2 regions of the Pseudomonas sp. Irchel s3a10 genome follow, and region 1 is predicted to be linked to the other one. Evidence: predicted binding sites of a transcription regulator. Region 1 holds the regulator's gene; the other holds the start of a gene.
The links. The regulator FliA, encoded in region 1, starts transcription of late flagellar genes. The targets are predictions, from matches to a motif close to CTAAAGTTTNNNNNNNNNNNGCCGNTAA.
Positions count from the first base shown of each region.

Region 2: a site for FliA is predicted at 1,668-1,695, ahead of CKW11_RS27065 (methyl-accepting chemotaxis protein). Genes of this name have one in related genera too.

Region 1 is NZ_FYDR01000008.1:102,184-109,707, reverse strand. It holds gene CKW11_RS22005 (chemotaxis protein CheA) at 1-1,043, opposite strand, end outside; gene CKW11_RS22000 (protein phosphatase CheZ) at 1,098-1,886, opposite strand; gene CKW11_RS21995 (chemotaxis response regulator CheY) at 1,904-2,275, opposite strand; gene fliA (RNA polymerase sigma factor FliA) at 2,443-3,183, opposite strand; gene fleN (flagellar synthesis regulator FleN) at 3,180-4,010, opposite strand; gene flhF (flagellar biosynthesis protein FlhF) at 4,124-5,464, opposite strand; gene flhA (flagellar biosynthesis protein FlhA) at 5,476-7,524, opposite strand, start outside.
Region 2 is NZ_FYDR01000018.1:17,461-24,984, reverse strand. It holds gene CKW11_RS27075 (FecR domain-containing protein) at 1-999, opposite strand, end outside; gene CKW11_RS27070 (sigma-70 family RNA polymerase sigma factor) at 999-1,499, opposite strand; gene CKW11_RS27065 (methyl-accepting chemotaxis protein) at 1,811-3,691, shown strand; gene CKW11_RS27060 (SRPBCC family protein) at 3,838-4,305, opposite strand; gene CKW11_RS27055 (non-ribosomal peptide synthetase) at 4,327-7,524, opposite strand, start outside.

The sequences.
Region 1 (7,524 bases):
GCAGCAGGTTTTGGCGCTTCGGCTTTCGGCTCAGGCTTGGGAGCAGCCTTCGGCGCAGCAGCCGGAGCGGCAGCAGCCTTGGCGGCAGGCGCGGCCACAGTCGACGCGGTGCCTGCAGCAGCGGCGCCAACGTCGGTGAACTTGCCTTTGCCGTGCAACTCGTCGAGCAGCGATTCGAATTCGTGATCGCTGATCAGATCGCTGCCGGCAGCGGCGGCCGCCGGTGCGGCAGGCGCAACCGGTGCCGAGGCGATCGCCGACTCCAGCGCTTCAACGGCAAAGTTGCCCTTGCCGTGCAACTGATCGAGCAGTGCTTCGAATTCGTCGTCGGTGATGTCCGAGCTGTCGCCCGCCGCCGGTGCCGCCGGAGCGGCCGCTGCCGGTGCCACGGCGTCCGCCGCGAACTGGCCTTTGCCGTGCAACTGATCGAGCAACGACTCGAATTCGGCGTCGGTAATTTCATCGCTGGCATCGGCAGCCGGCGCAGGTGCAGCAGCAGCCGGGGCTTCGGCTTCGGCCTTGACGGCGTTCAGCGAATCCAGCAGCTGTTCAAATTCGTTATCGGTGATGTCGCCCGAATCGCTCGAATCGCCTTCGACGACCAGTTCTTCGATCATCTCGGCCACTGGCGAAGCCGGTGCTTCGTCGGCCGTTTGCGGTTCGGCCAGACGCGCCAGCGCGGCCAGCAGTTCCGGGGTTGCAGCAGTGATCGGCGCACGTTCACGGACTTCGCTGAACATGCTGTTCACCGCGTCCAGTGCCTCAAGCACCACGTCCATCAGTTCTGCATCAACGCGACGCTCACCCTTGCGCAGGATGTCGAACACGTTTTCGGCGATGTGACAGCACTCCACCAGCTCGTTGAGCTGAAGGAAGCCGGCGCCCCCTTTTACAGTGTGGAAACCGCGAAAAATTGCGTTGAGCAGATCTGCGTCATCCGGGCGGCTTTCCAGCTCGACCAGTTGCTCGGACAGTTGCTCAAGAATCTCGCCGGCCTCAACCAGGAAATCCTGAAGGATCTCTTCATCGGCGCCGAAGCTCATTAATGGGGTGCTCCTACAGGTCTAAAAACCCAAAAAACCTAAAATTCCAAAACTCTAGAATCCGAGGCTGGATAACAAATCGTCCACATCGTCCTGACCGGACACAACGTCTTCTCGTTTATCGGCATGAATCTGCGGACCTTCACCCTGCGAGAGATGTTTTTGTGGATCTTTTTCTGCAAGCATCGCGGCACGGTCGTGTTCGATGCCCGCAAAGCGGTCAACCTGACTGGCCATGAGGACGAGTTTGAGCAAATTGCTTTCGACTTCGGTGACCAGTTGGGTCACACGCTTGATCACCTGACCTGTGAGGTCCTGGTAATCCTGAGCCAGCAGGATGTCGTTGAGGTTGCTCGACACCGCACGGTTGTCCGTGCTGCTGCGTGACAGAAAACCGTCGACCCGGCGCGCCAGTTCGCGGAACTCTTCAGCCCCGACTTCACGACGCATGAAGCGGCCCCAATCGGTGCTCAGGGCCTGGGCTTCTTCAGCCAGGCCATTGACCACCGGGGTGGCGCTTTCCACCAGATCCATGGTGCGGTTGGCCGCGGCTTCGGTCAGCTTGACCACATAGCCCAGGCGTTCGGTGGCGTCGGTGATTTGCGACACTTCCTCGGCCTGCGGCATGTGCGGATCGATCTGGAAATTGACGATCGCACTGTGCAGTTCGCGTGTGAGCTTGCCCACTTCCTGATACAGGCCGCGGTCACGGGTCTGATTGAGCTCATGGATCAGTTGCACAGCGTCGCCGAACCTGCCTTTTTCAAGGCTCTCGACCAGTTCGACCGCGTGTTTTTTCAGGGTCGACTCGAAATCGCCCTGTGAAGATTCGTTATGCTCCATAGCTCCCCCGCGCGTCATCAGCCGATGCGTTCGAAAATCTTCTCGATTTTGTCTTTCAACGCCTGAGCCGTGAAAGGTTTGACCACGTAGCCGTTCACACCGGCCTGAGCGGCCTCGATGATTTGCTCGCGCTTGGCTTCAGCGGTCACCATCAGCACGGGCAGATGCTTGAGTTTTTCATCGGCACGTACGTGGCGCAGCAAGTCGATACCGGTCATGCCCGGCATGTTCCAGTCCGTTACCAGAAAGTCGATGCTTCCGCTGTTGAGTACCGGAATGGCGGTAGTGCCATCGTCGGCCTCGACGGTATTGGTGAACCCAAGATCGCGCAGCAGGTTCTTGATGATCCGCCGCATCGTTGAGAAGTCATCAACGATGAGGATTTTCATGTCTTTGTTCAATTCGACCTCCAAGCAGTCTTAAACGCGCCCAGCACCTGGACGCGCCACTTCAATCAATCCGGCAAAGCACTCGATGACTGTCTGGAGCACAACAGAGCAAGACCGGTGCCGTTCATCACCGCACCAGCCTCGTTCGCAGTGTCCCCACACTGCCTTCAGCGCGCTCGCCACTCCCCCAAACGCCCCCGCAAACGGGCCGCGCACTGGCTGTGTAACTGGCTGACCCGCGATTCACTGACGCCAAGGACTTCACCGATTTCCTTGAGGTTCAGCTCTTCGTCGTAGTACAGCGCCAACACCAGTCGCTCACGCTCCGGCAAATTGGCAATCGCATCCGCCAGCGCCGCCTGGAAGCGTTCATCTTCCAGATCGCGTGACGGCTCAAGATGAGCACTGGCGCCATCCTCGTGCAGCCCTTCGTGTTCGCCGTCCTGCAACAGGTCGTCGAAACTGAACAGCCGGCTGCCCAGCGTGTCATTCAAAATCCCGTAGTAATCGTCGAGACTCAATTGGAGTTCGGCCGCAACCTCGTGATCTTTAGCATCACGTCCGGTTTTAGCTTCAATTGAGCGAATTGCGTCGCTGACCATACGGGTGTTGCGGTGAACCGAGCGTGGTGCCCAATCCCCTTTGCGCACTTCATCAAGCATCGCGCCGCGGATTCGAATGCCCGCGTACGTTTCGAAACTGGCGCCTTTGCTGGCGTCGTATTTGGTCGAGACTTCGAGCAGGCCGATCATCCCGGCCTGAATCAGGTCTTCAACCTGCACACTCGCCGGCAAGCGCGCCAGCAAGTGATAGGCAATGCGCTTGACCAGTGGCGCGTAACGCTCGATCAACTCGTACTGCGCGTCACGTGCCGACTTCTTGTAGTAGTTCATACCGCTCGCGGTCATAACACAGGCCCTGCTGTTTGCTGCACGAGGCGCTCGACGAAAAACTCAAGGTGACCGCGCGGGTTGGCAGGCAGCGGCCAGGTATCGACCTTCTGCGCGATCGCCTTGAACGCCAGCGCGCACTTGGAACGCGGAAAGGCTTCATAGACCGCTCGCTGCTTCTGCACTGCCTTGCGCACGCTTTCGTCGTACGGCACGGCACCGACGTATTGTAAGGCGACGTCGAGGAAGCGATCCGTGACCTTGGTCAACTTGGCGAACAGGTTGCGCCCTTCCTGCGGGCTCTGCGCCATGTTGGCGAGGACGCGGAAGCGGTTCATGCCGTAGTCGCGGTTGAGCAGTTTGATCAGCGCGTAGGCGTCGGTGATCGAGGTCGGCTCGTCGCAGACCACCAGCAACACTTCCTGCGCGGCGCGGACAAAACTGACTACCGAGTCACCAATACCCGCAGCGGTGTCGATCACCAGCACATCGAGGTTGTCGCCGATGTCGCTGAAGGCCTGAATCAGACCGGCATGTTGCGCCGGGCTCAGGTGCACCATGCTTTGGGTGCCGGAAGCGGCCGGCACGATGCGGATCCCGCCGGGCCCCTGCAACAGCACGTCGCGCAGTTCGCAGCGGCCTTCGATCACGTCGGCCAGAGTGCGTTTGGGGGTCAGTCCCAGCAGAACGTCGACGTTCGCCAGCCCCAGGTCGGCGTCCAGCAGCATGACCCGACGGCCAAGCTCTGCCAGCGCCAGAGACAAGTTCACTGACACGTTAGTCTTGCCGACGCCACCTTTGCCGCCGGTCACCGCGATCACCTGTACGGGATGCATGCTGCCCATGTTATTTCTTTACCTTGTCTTGCATAGACGGAGGCCACATTACTGGCTGCGCGTTCTCAACCGGAACAATGCATGGCAGACCATCGATGTAGGTACAAAAACGGTTCATTACCTCAGCCAACCTGCTTGGTCGGGCTGTGGTAGATATCAGCGAACATGTCAGCCATGGCTTCTTCGCTGGGTTCTTCCTGCATTTGCACGCTGACGGCGCGGCTGACCAGTTGATGACGGCGCGGCAGATGCAGATCATCCGGAATCCGTGGGCCATCGGTCAGGTACGCGACCGGCAATTCATGACTGATCGCCAGGCTCAATACTTCGCCAAGACTGGCCGTCTCATCCAGTTTAGTCAGGATGCAGCCGGCAAGCCCGCAACGCTTGTAACTGTGGTACGCGGCGGTTAGAACCTGTTTCTGGCTGGTGGTTGCCAGCACCAGATAATTTTTTGAACGGATGCCACGCCCGGCCAGGCTTTCCAGCTGCATGCGCAGGGCCGGATCGCTGGCCTGCAAGCCGGCGGTATCGATCAGCACCACGCGTTTGCGCAGCAATGGATCCAACGCCTGCACCAGCGACTGGCCCGGATCAACGTGGGTCACCGGCACATTGAGAATGCGGCCCAAGGTCTTCAGTTGTTCCTGGGCGCCGATACGGAAACTGTCCATGCTCACCAGCGCGACATTCTGCGCGCCGTATTTCAGCACGTAGCGCGCGGCCAGCTTGGCCAGGGTGGTGGTCTTGCCCATGCCGGCCGGACCGACCATGGCAATCACCCCGCCCTCTTCCAGCGGCTCGACTTCCGGTACGGCAATCATCCGCGCCAGGTGCGCAAGCAGCATGCGCCAGGCCTGACGCGGCTCTTCGATATCAGTAATCATCGCCAGCAGATCGCGCGACAACGGCCCGGACAGACCGATGCGTTGCAGACGGCGATACAGATTGGCTTGCGCCGGACGGCTGCCTTGCAGCTGATTCCAGGCCAGGGTGCCGAGCTGCACTTCCATCAGCTCACGCAGACTGTTCAATTCGAAACGCATCGAATCCAGCGCACGCGGATCGACGCCAGCGGCCGCCGGTGCAGGTGCCGGAGCCGGACGCGCCGGGGCGGCGTAAGTCGGTTCGCTCAACGGTTCGGCAGCGGTCAGCGGCAGGCCGGCCGTCAACGGCAGCCCGGCGAACAACTGGCGATTGGTGTTGCCGTCGGCTTCGCCACGCAGGCTCAGCTCGGCCTGGGCGGTCACGATGCGCGACTGGGTCTTGCGCAGCTCGTCCTCAAGTTCCATGTTCGGAACCCGTGGCGCCAGCGCCGACAATTTGTAATCCAGCGCCGCCGTCAGCTCGACGCCGCCGGCAATGCGGCGGTTGCCAATGATGGCGGCATCAGCGCCCAGCTCATCACGAACCAGCTTCATGGCCTGACGCATATCGGCGGCGAAAAAACGCTTAACTTGCATAAACCACTACCTCAGCCGTTGGGCCCTACTGTCGCAACGATGGTCACTTGCTTGTTGTCCGGAATTTCCTGGTAGGCCAGCACGTGCAGCCCCGGGACTGCGAGGCGACCGAAACGCGAGAGCATCGCGCGGATCGGGCCTGCTACCAACAGGATCACCGGCTGACCTTGCATTTCCTGGCGCTGCGCCGCTTCGATAAGCGAACGCTGCAGCTTCTCGGCCATGCTTGGCTCCAGCAGAACGCCCTCTTCAGAGCCTTGTCCTGCCTTCTGCAGACTATTGAGCAATATTTGTTCCAACCTTGGTTCCAGGGTGATCACAGGCAGCTCGGAGTCAGTGCCTACAATGCTTTGGACGATGGCGCGGGATACGCCGACGCGTACTGCGGCCACCAAGGCGGCGGTATCTTGACTCTTGGCGGCGTTGTTGGCGATAGCCTCGGCAATGCTGCGGATATCGCGCACCGGCACGTGTTCGGCCAGCAGCGCCTGCAACACTTTGAGCAACTGCGACAACGAAACCACCCCCGGCACCAGTTCTTCCGCCAGTTTCGGCGAGCTTTTGGCCAGCAATTGCATGAGTTGCTGCACTTCCTCGTGGCCGATCAGCTCACTGGAGTGCTTGTAGAGAATCTGGTTCAAGTGGGTCGCGACCACGGTACTGGCGTCGACCACGGTGTAACCGAGCGACTGCGCCTGCGCGCGCTGGCTGACTTCGATCCACACCGCCTCCAGGCCGAAAGCCGGATCTTTGGCGGTAATGCCGTTGAGCGTGCCGTAAACCTGCCCCGGGTTGATCGCCAGTTCGCGGTCCGGATAGATCTCGGCTTCGGCCAGAATCACCCCCATCAGGGTCAGGCGATAGGCGCTCGGCGCCAGATCGAGGTTGTCGCGGATGTGCACGGTCGGCATCAGGAAGCCCAGGTCCTGCGAGAGCTTCTTGCGCACGCCCTTGATCCGCGCCAGCAACTGCCCGCCCTGATTGCGATCCACCAGCGGGATCAGGCGGTAACCGACCTCAAGGCCGATCATGTCGATCGGCGTCACGTCGTCCCAGCCCAGCTCCTTGGTTTCCATGGCGCGGGCCGGCGACGGCAGCAGTTCCTGCTGACGCTGAACCTCTTGCAGCGCCTGCACCTTGGCGACGTTCTGTTTTTTCCAGAACAGGTACGCACCACCGGCAGCCAGCGCGGCCATGCTCAGGAACGAGAAGTGCGGCATGCCCGGGACCAGACCCATGACCGCCATCAAACCAGCGGCCACCGCCAGCGCTTTTGGCGAGGCGAACATCTGCCGATTGATCTGCTTGCCCATGTCTTCCGAACCGGAAGCACGGGTCACCATGATCGCCGCCGCTGTCGATAACAACAGTGATGGCAATTGCGCCACCAAACCGTCACCGATGGTCAGCAAGGCGTACACCTTGCCCGCGTCGGCGAAGGTCATGTTGTGCTGGAAGATACCGACAGCCATACCGCCGATCAGGTTGATGAACAGAATCAGCAGGCCGGCGATGGCGTCACCACGGACGAACTTGCTGGCACCGTCCATCGAACCGTAGAACTCAGCCTCTTGGGCGACTTCCTGACGGCGCGCCTTGGCCTGGTTCTGGTCGATCAGACCGGCGTTGAGGTCGGCGTCGATCGCCATTTGTTTGCCGGGCATCGCATCGAGGGTGAAGCGCGCGCTCACTTCGGAAATCCGCCCGGCACCCTTGGTCACCACGACGAAGTTGATGATCATCAGGATCGCGAACACCACGATACCGACTACGTAGTTACCGCCGATCACCACTTCGCCGAAGGCCTGAATCACCTTGCCGGCGGCGGCGTGGCCGTCCTGACCGTGGAGCATCACCACCCGCGTCGAGGCCACGTTCAACGCCAGCCGCAGCAGCGTCGCCACCAGCAGAATGGTCGGGAACACCGCGAAATCCAGCGGCCGCAGCGCGTACACGCAGACCAGCAGGACGACAATCGACAGGGCAATGTTGAAGGTGAAGAACACATCCAGCAGGAACGGCGGAATCGGCAACATCATCATTGCCAACATGACCAGCAG
Region 2 (7,524 bases), on a different contig from region 1:
GGCCACCGGTTCCAGCGTGACCCACCAGCGAGTGCGATAACGCAATTGCACCGGCAGGGTCTGCGGCAGGATGGCCAGCAGCGTGTCGGTATCCTCCAGGCGGAACACCCCGGACAGGCGCAAGTCCGCTACCTGCGGCGCGCACGTCACAAAGCCCTGACGATAACGCCCGACTTCATTGAGGAAATCGCCCAAGCGCATGTTGCGGGTCACAATCAAACCATCGGCCCACGCACCCACGTCCATATCCAGTGGTGGTGCCGGGCGCACCTGATGGTGATCGATCAGATAGGTCTGCCCCGCGAGTGCCTCGACGGAGGTTGCGCCGCTGCGGATGGCGACGCTTCCGGAGCTGACGGTGAGCCGTGTGCAATCGCTGTCCTGACGCAGGATGAAGCGGGCTTTTATCGGCTCATAAATACCATGACGACTTTGCACGCGAAGTGGCCGGTTGAACGTCGCGCCTTCATCGTTACCGCCGCATGTGACGATGATTTCGCCGCGAGTGAGTTTGATCAGCCGCTGCTGCGCGGTGTAGTCCAGATCCACTGCGCTGGCAGTGTTCAGCTCGATCCGCGTGCCGTCGGGCAACTGGAACCCGCGACGCTCGCCGGTCGCCGTAGCGTAATCAGCGCGCCACTGCTGCCACACGGAGGTGTCCTTGGCCAGCCACGCCGCGGAGCTCATCAGCACCGCGCCAGACAGCAGCTTCAAGGTCTGTCGCCGTCCGAGTCCTTGCGCACTGTTTTCCAGCGTGTTCAGCGCCACGTGCGCGCCGGGCACTGCGCGCAGGTTATGGCTCAATTCCGCCTGCAGCGACTGCACGCGCTGCCAGGCCAGTTCATGTTCATGATGTTCGGCACGCCACGCGTCGCACTGATGACTCAGGCGCGCATTGCCATGGTTGTTGCGCAGCCGCAGCAACCAGTGAATGGCTTGCTTGACCACCTGTTGTTGCGGCTCGGCGCGGCGCCCGACTGAGTTGTTGTCCACACTCATCAGGCTTCGTACCGCAACATGTAACAGTGATACAGCGCATCGGCGACGTAACGTTCGACGGAGCGCAGTGACAAACCCATCTGCGCGGCGATCTGCTTGTGGGTCAAACCTTCGCACTGCGCCAGCAGAAACGCCTGACGCACTTTCGGCCGCAAGCCTTCGAGCATGCGCGCCACGCTCTCGAGCAACTCGATCACCAACGCGCGAGCTTCGGCGCTTGGGGTTTCGGCTTCGGGCAAATGGGCGATGGCTTCGAGATAGGCGCGTTCGATTTCTGCACGACGCCAGTGGTCGATCACCAGGCCACGGGCGATGGTGCGTAAAAATGCGCGAGGTGCCTTGAGTTCCAGACGTTCGCTGCGCTGCAACAGACGCACGAAGGTGTCCTGCGCCAGGTCCGCGGCATCTGCGGCATTGCCCAGCCGCGCTCGCAGCCAGGCGTTGAGCCAGCCGTGATGACTCCTGTAAAGCGCCTGCACTGCAAACTCAGGTGAGGACATGAACGCGACAGCCCGAACGTCACAAATGATAATTAGTCGCATTTTTATCAAGGGCTGAGAATTTTGCAACCTCCGCACGAATAACCGTCTTAAAAAACTGAAGGCAAACGCTCTGGCACGCCGTTCGGCGGGAATCTGACAGAAATGCCGCACATTTCCCACAACGCCCTAAGTTTTCCGCAAACGGTGCCGACAGACTGGTGAGACATGCGTGCACCAAAGTAGAGCGGCCGTCAGAACGCCGCCTGCGCTGTACATGGAATGTTGCATCCCGGAACGCATCCCCACTTTTGCATAAGAAGTCCCATGAAATGAATCTCAAGTTCAGCCATAAAATCCTGTTGGCCGCCTCGGGCGTCGTGGTCCTGGCTTTCGCTTTGTTCACCCTCTACAACGACTATCTGCAGCGCAACACCATTCGCCAGAACCTTCAGTCGTCCGTGCAGCAGGCCGGCGATCTGACCGCCAGCAGCGTGCAGAACTGGATGAGCGGGCGAATTCTGGTGCTGGAAAACCTCGCGCAAAACGTTGCCCATCAGGGCAAGGACGCCGACTTCCCGGGGCTGGTCGATCAACCGGCCTTCACCTCGAACTTCCAGTTCACCTACGTCGGCCAGGCCAATGGGGTGTTCACTCAGCGCCCTGACGCGAAGATGCCCGACGGCTACGATCCGCGTCAGCGCCCTTGGTACAAGCAAGCAGTCGTTGCTGACAAAACCATGCTGACCCCGCCGTACATGGCGGCGGTCGGTGGTCTGGTGGTGACCATCGCCATGCCGGTGAAAAAGAATGGCGAACTGCTGGGTGTGGTCGGTGGCGACCTGAGCCTGGAAACGTTGGTGAAGATCATCAACTCGGTGGACTTCGGTGGCCTTGGCCACGCGTTCCTGGTCAGCGGTGACGGCCAAGTGATCGTCAGCCCGGACAAAGATCAGGTGATGAAGAACCTCAAGGACATCTACCCGAATTCCGGCGTGCGCATCGAGAAAGGCAACCAGAACGTGGTGCTCAACGGCCAGGAACGTATCCTGTCGTTCACCCCGGTCAGCGGTTTGCCGAATGCCGACTGGTACATCGGTCTGTCGATCGATCGTGACAAGGCCTACGCCGCCCTCAGCCAGTTCCGTACTTCGGCGCTGATCGCGATGTTCGTCGCGGTCGCTGCGATTGCGCTGCTGCTGAGCCTGCTGATCAACGTCCTGATGCGTCCGCTGACCACCATGGGCCGCGCGATGCAGGACATCGCCCAGGGTGAAGGCGACCTGACCCGGCGTCTGGTCGTGGAAGGCAAGGATGAGTTCGCCGAACTGGGCAGCTCGTTCAACCAGTTCGTCGAGCGCATTCACGCGTCGATTTCCGAAGTGTCGTCGGCCACCCGTCATGTACACGACCTGTCGCAACGGGTGATGGCGTCGTCCAACGCCTCGATCATCGGTTCCGACGAACAAAGTGCCCGCACCAACAGCGTGGCTGCCGCGATCAACCAGTTGGGCGCCGCCACTCAGGAAATCGCCCGAAATGCCGCCGATGCTTCGCAGCACGCCAGCGGCGCGAGCGAGCAGGCCGATGACGGTCGTCAGGTGGTCGAGCAGACCATTCAGGCGATGACCGAGTTGTCGCAGAAGATCAGCCTGTCATGCACCCAGATCGAAACCCTGAATGCAAGCACCGACAACATCGGCCACATCCTCGATGTGATCAAAGGCATCTCGCAGCAGACCAACCTGCTGGCGCTCAACGCGGCCATCGAAGCGGCACGTGCCGGTGAAGCCGGACGCGGTTTTGCGGTGGTGGCGGACGAAGTGCGCAACCTCGCCCATCGCACTCAGGAATCGGCGGAAGAGATCCACAAGATGATCACCTCCTTGCAGGTCGGTTCGCGTGAAGCGGTGACCACCATGAACGCCAGTCAGGCGTCCAGCGAAGAAAGCGTTGAAGTGGCCAACCAGGCCGGCCTGCGCCTGGTCAGCGTGACCCAGCGCATCGGCGAAATCGACGGCATGAACCAGTCGGTGGCCGCTGCAACCGAAGAGCAGACGGCGGTGGTGGAAACCCTCAACGTCGACGTCAACCAGATCAACCTGCTGAACCAGCAGAGCGTGGCCAACCTCAATGAAACATTGAAGGATTGCGATGCGCTGTCGCAGCAGGCGAACCGGTTGAAGCAGTTGGTCGACAGCTTCAAGATCTGATCGCCAGACGGAAGACCGCGTTATCGTTCTTCGCGAGCAAGCCCGCTCCCACAAATTGACCGCGTTCCTACAGAAGGAATGCAATCAAAATGTGGGAGCGGGCTTGCTCGCGAAGGCGGTCTGACAATCACCGCAAATCCGAAGCCTTACACAAACAGCTTCAACACATTCCCCATCGCATCATCGGCAAACCCCTGAACGAAATCCTTGAACCCCGGGAGTGCCTCGTCACCTCCGCTGGCCGGCTCTGCAATGATCGTCCAGGTCGCCCGCGACTTCCCCGCCCCCAGTGATTCCACATTCATCGCCGCCCACAAATTCGCCACACCCAAGGTGTTGTAGATCGTGGTCCAGGTCATGGCGCGCGCCTGCTCATCGCGGGAGTTGAGTTGTTCGACCACCACATTGCCGTCCTTGAAGAATTTCTTGCGCAGCGACGACACGCCGTCGCCGGTCATTTCGATGTGCGACAGCGCCGGAATAAAGCGGTCGAAGCCTGCGAAATTGCCGACCACCGCCCAGACCTGCGCCGCGTCCGCCGGCACCTCCACCGAAGACACAACGTGGCAGCCGTGCGGGTTTTTGATCAGGGTGTCGGGTTTCAGATTGCTCATGGTGTTACTCCTTTTTGATGACTAGATGAAGTTGATCTGTTTCAGGTAATCGCAGCCGCGACGTAGCAGCGCCGGGGATTTTTCCGGGTACTGCGCGCCCATCTGCCGCACGCCGGCCTTGGCGTTGGCATGGCCGATCAGGGAGATGTCGCCGATGTCTTCCTCGAAGCCATTGAGGTAGAAACCGAGCACGCCGAACAGCGCGTTGTCGGCATCGACCCGGCCCAGTTGCTGCTGCCAGTCGGCGACGCTGACCAGCGAGAACTCGCTGCCGGTTTCGCGGAACGAGGCGACGTAGGCATCCCAACTCAGCGGCTCGGGGTTGTGCAGGTTGAACACCGCACGCTCGGTCGAATAACGGCTGGCGTGGAAGGCGATGAAGCGGGCGAGAAAGTCCACCGGCATCAGGTCGAAATTCAGCGCGAAGGCCGGCACCTGACCGAGCTGGATCGAGCCCTTGAGCATCAGCATCAAACGGTTTTTGTGCGGCTGGCAGACGCCGCTCAAACTGTTGAAACTGATGTTGCCGGGGCGATACAGGTTGACCCACACCCCGCGCTCGCGGGCCCGTTCGAGGATGCGTTCGCCGACCCATTTCGACAGGTTGTAGCCGTTGCGAATGTAGATCGGCGGCGTCGGCGCGGCGGGCAATTCGAGCACGCGGCCTTCGCTATCGACGGTGCTGGAAGCGGACAGCGTCGAGACAAAGTTGAAGACCTTTTTGCTACGCCCTTCACACAGGCGCAGCAGCTCGAAAATCGGCTCGACGTTATCCGCGGCCAGCGACTCGTAATCGAGTACGTGATTGACGTTGGCGGCGTTGTGCACCAGCGCGCCGAACTCGCGATCCAGGCGCTGATAATCGTCATCGCCCAGACCCAGTTGCGGGCGGGTGAGGTCTGCGGAGTAGATCCGCACCCGGCTCAAATCGAGGTGTTCGAGACGGTTTTCGCGCAGCGCCTGAGCAAAACGCTGCGCCGCCGTTTGCCCGCCCCCGTCGCGCACCAGACACGCCACTTCGCTGGCGCCCCAACCGAGCAGCGCTTCGACGATGTGCACGCCGACAAAGCTGTTGGCGCCAGTGACGATCACCTTGTGCACATCGCCCAGGCGACTGATCGGCAGCGGCTCAATGTTCAGCGGGCGCTCGGCGTCGGCCATGGCCTGGGCGCTGAGCACCGCGCTGTCATCGGTACCGCGCACCAGCGTCGCGAGTTTGATGATGGTCGGCAGTTCGATGAAGCGGTTGATCGAGATGCTGCGCCCGAATTCCTCACGCAAGCGCAGCAACATCCGCGACAGCAGAATCGAATGCCCACCGAGATTGAAGAAGCTTTCGTCGGTGGAAATATCGCTGCTCGGCAGCTCCAGCAGTTCCGCCCAGATCTCCAGCAGCAACGCTTCGTCGGCACTTGCCGGCAGGCATTTCGGGCCGCTGTCCTGCACGCTCACCGGCAGCTCCAGCAACGCCTTGCGGTCGACCTTGCCGTTGCTGGCGAATGGCATCTGCGCCAGTTCAGTCCACGCCACCGGTTGCATGTAGTCCGGCAGAAACTGCTGGGCATGCGCCTTCAATAGATCGCGGGCAGTGTCCGACTGTGGCTGGGCGAGGAACGCCAGAATCCGCCGCTGACTGTCGATCACCACCGCCACCTGACGGTACAACTGGCTCTCGCGCAGGCACCTCTCGATCTCTTCCGGTTCGACCCGGAAACCACGGATCTTTACCTGATTATCGCGTCGTCCGCACAGCTCGATGCCATATTCGCCCCACTTGGCCATGTCGCCGCTGCGGTAGGCGCGCAAGCTCTCACCGTGCGGCAGTTGCAGGGTCAGATAACGCTCCGCGGTCTGCTGCGGATTGTTCAAATAACCGAGGCAAACGCCGGGGCCGACGATGAACAATTCGCCGACGGTGTTCTCCGGCACCGGTTGCAGATCGTCATCGAGAATCAGCACCTGACTGTTGGCAATCGGTGCGCCGAGGGTACGGTTGCTGTCACCCGGTTTGAGCTGGCGAGCGGTAATCAACACCGTGGCTTCGGTGGGGCCGTAGAGGTTGTGCAGCTGGCCCTGACGGGTCAGTTGCTCGATAACGAAGGGCTCGCAGACGTCGCCACCGGTCATCACTTCGACGCCTTGCAATTGCTCCAGCGGCAGAATGCTCAGCAGTGCCGGCGGCAGGAACGCGTGGGTCAGTTGCCGGCGGCGGATAAGCGCCACCAGTTGCAGCGGATCGCGGCGCTGGGTGTCATCCGGTACTACCAGTTCAGCGCCTTGCAGCAGCGTCGGAAAGATATCGATCAGCGAAGAATCGAAACTCAGCGAAGAGAACTGCAACACCCGACTTTCGGCGTGCAACTGCGCGTAATCGGCGTACCACGCGGTGAAGTGCGCAAGGTTCGCCTGGCTCAGCAGCACGCCCTTCGGATGGCCGGTGGTGCCGGAGGTGTAGAGCGCCATGCACGGTGCTTCAAGCGTCGGCCGCTGACGCATCAACGGCAGGTCGAGATCGGCGTCGGCACTGTCGATACGACTGACATCCAGCCCGGGCATCGACTCACCCAGCGGATGCTCGCCGTCGTGCAGCAACAACACTGCGCCGGCGTTTTGCAGGATGTATTGCTGACGCTGCACCGGATGGCTCGGCTCCAGCGGCAGATACACCGCACCACTGCCGAGCACCGCCAGAATCGAGGCGAACAGCGCCGGGCTTTTCGGCTGGCAGATACCCACGACCCACGGCTGCGGATGCTGCTCGAGCAACGGTTGCAGACGTTGCTGGATCGCACGGCTGTGCGCGTGCAACTGGCGATAGCTGAGTGACTGCTCGGCCAGGTGCAACGCCGGTCGCTCGGCGTGCGCGATCAGGCTCTGCTGCAGGCGTTCGATCAGCGGCGTCTGCGCCTGTCGCAACAATTCCGGATGCGCCGTCGCGTTGAGGCGATGGACGTAGGCCAGGCTGTCGAGAAACGACAGATCTTCCACCTGTTCAAAGTCCGGCGCCGTGGCTGGCACTGCCTGCTGCAAATACTCGGCATCGCGGGAGAAACGGCTGACCAGCAACGCGACTTCGTCGACCACATGCGTCAGCACTCGCTGGCGCAGTGCCTGCCCATTGCCGGACGGCTCATCGGCAATCGGCACACGGCTGATCAGTGACGAGCCGAGGAAGCACAGCAGGTCGAGCGTCGGTAAACCGCCAAGGCTCGGCGCCCC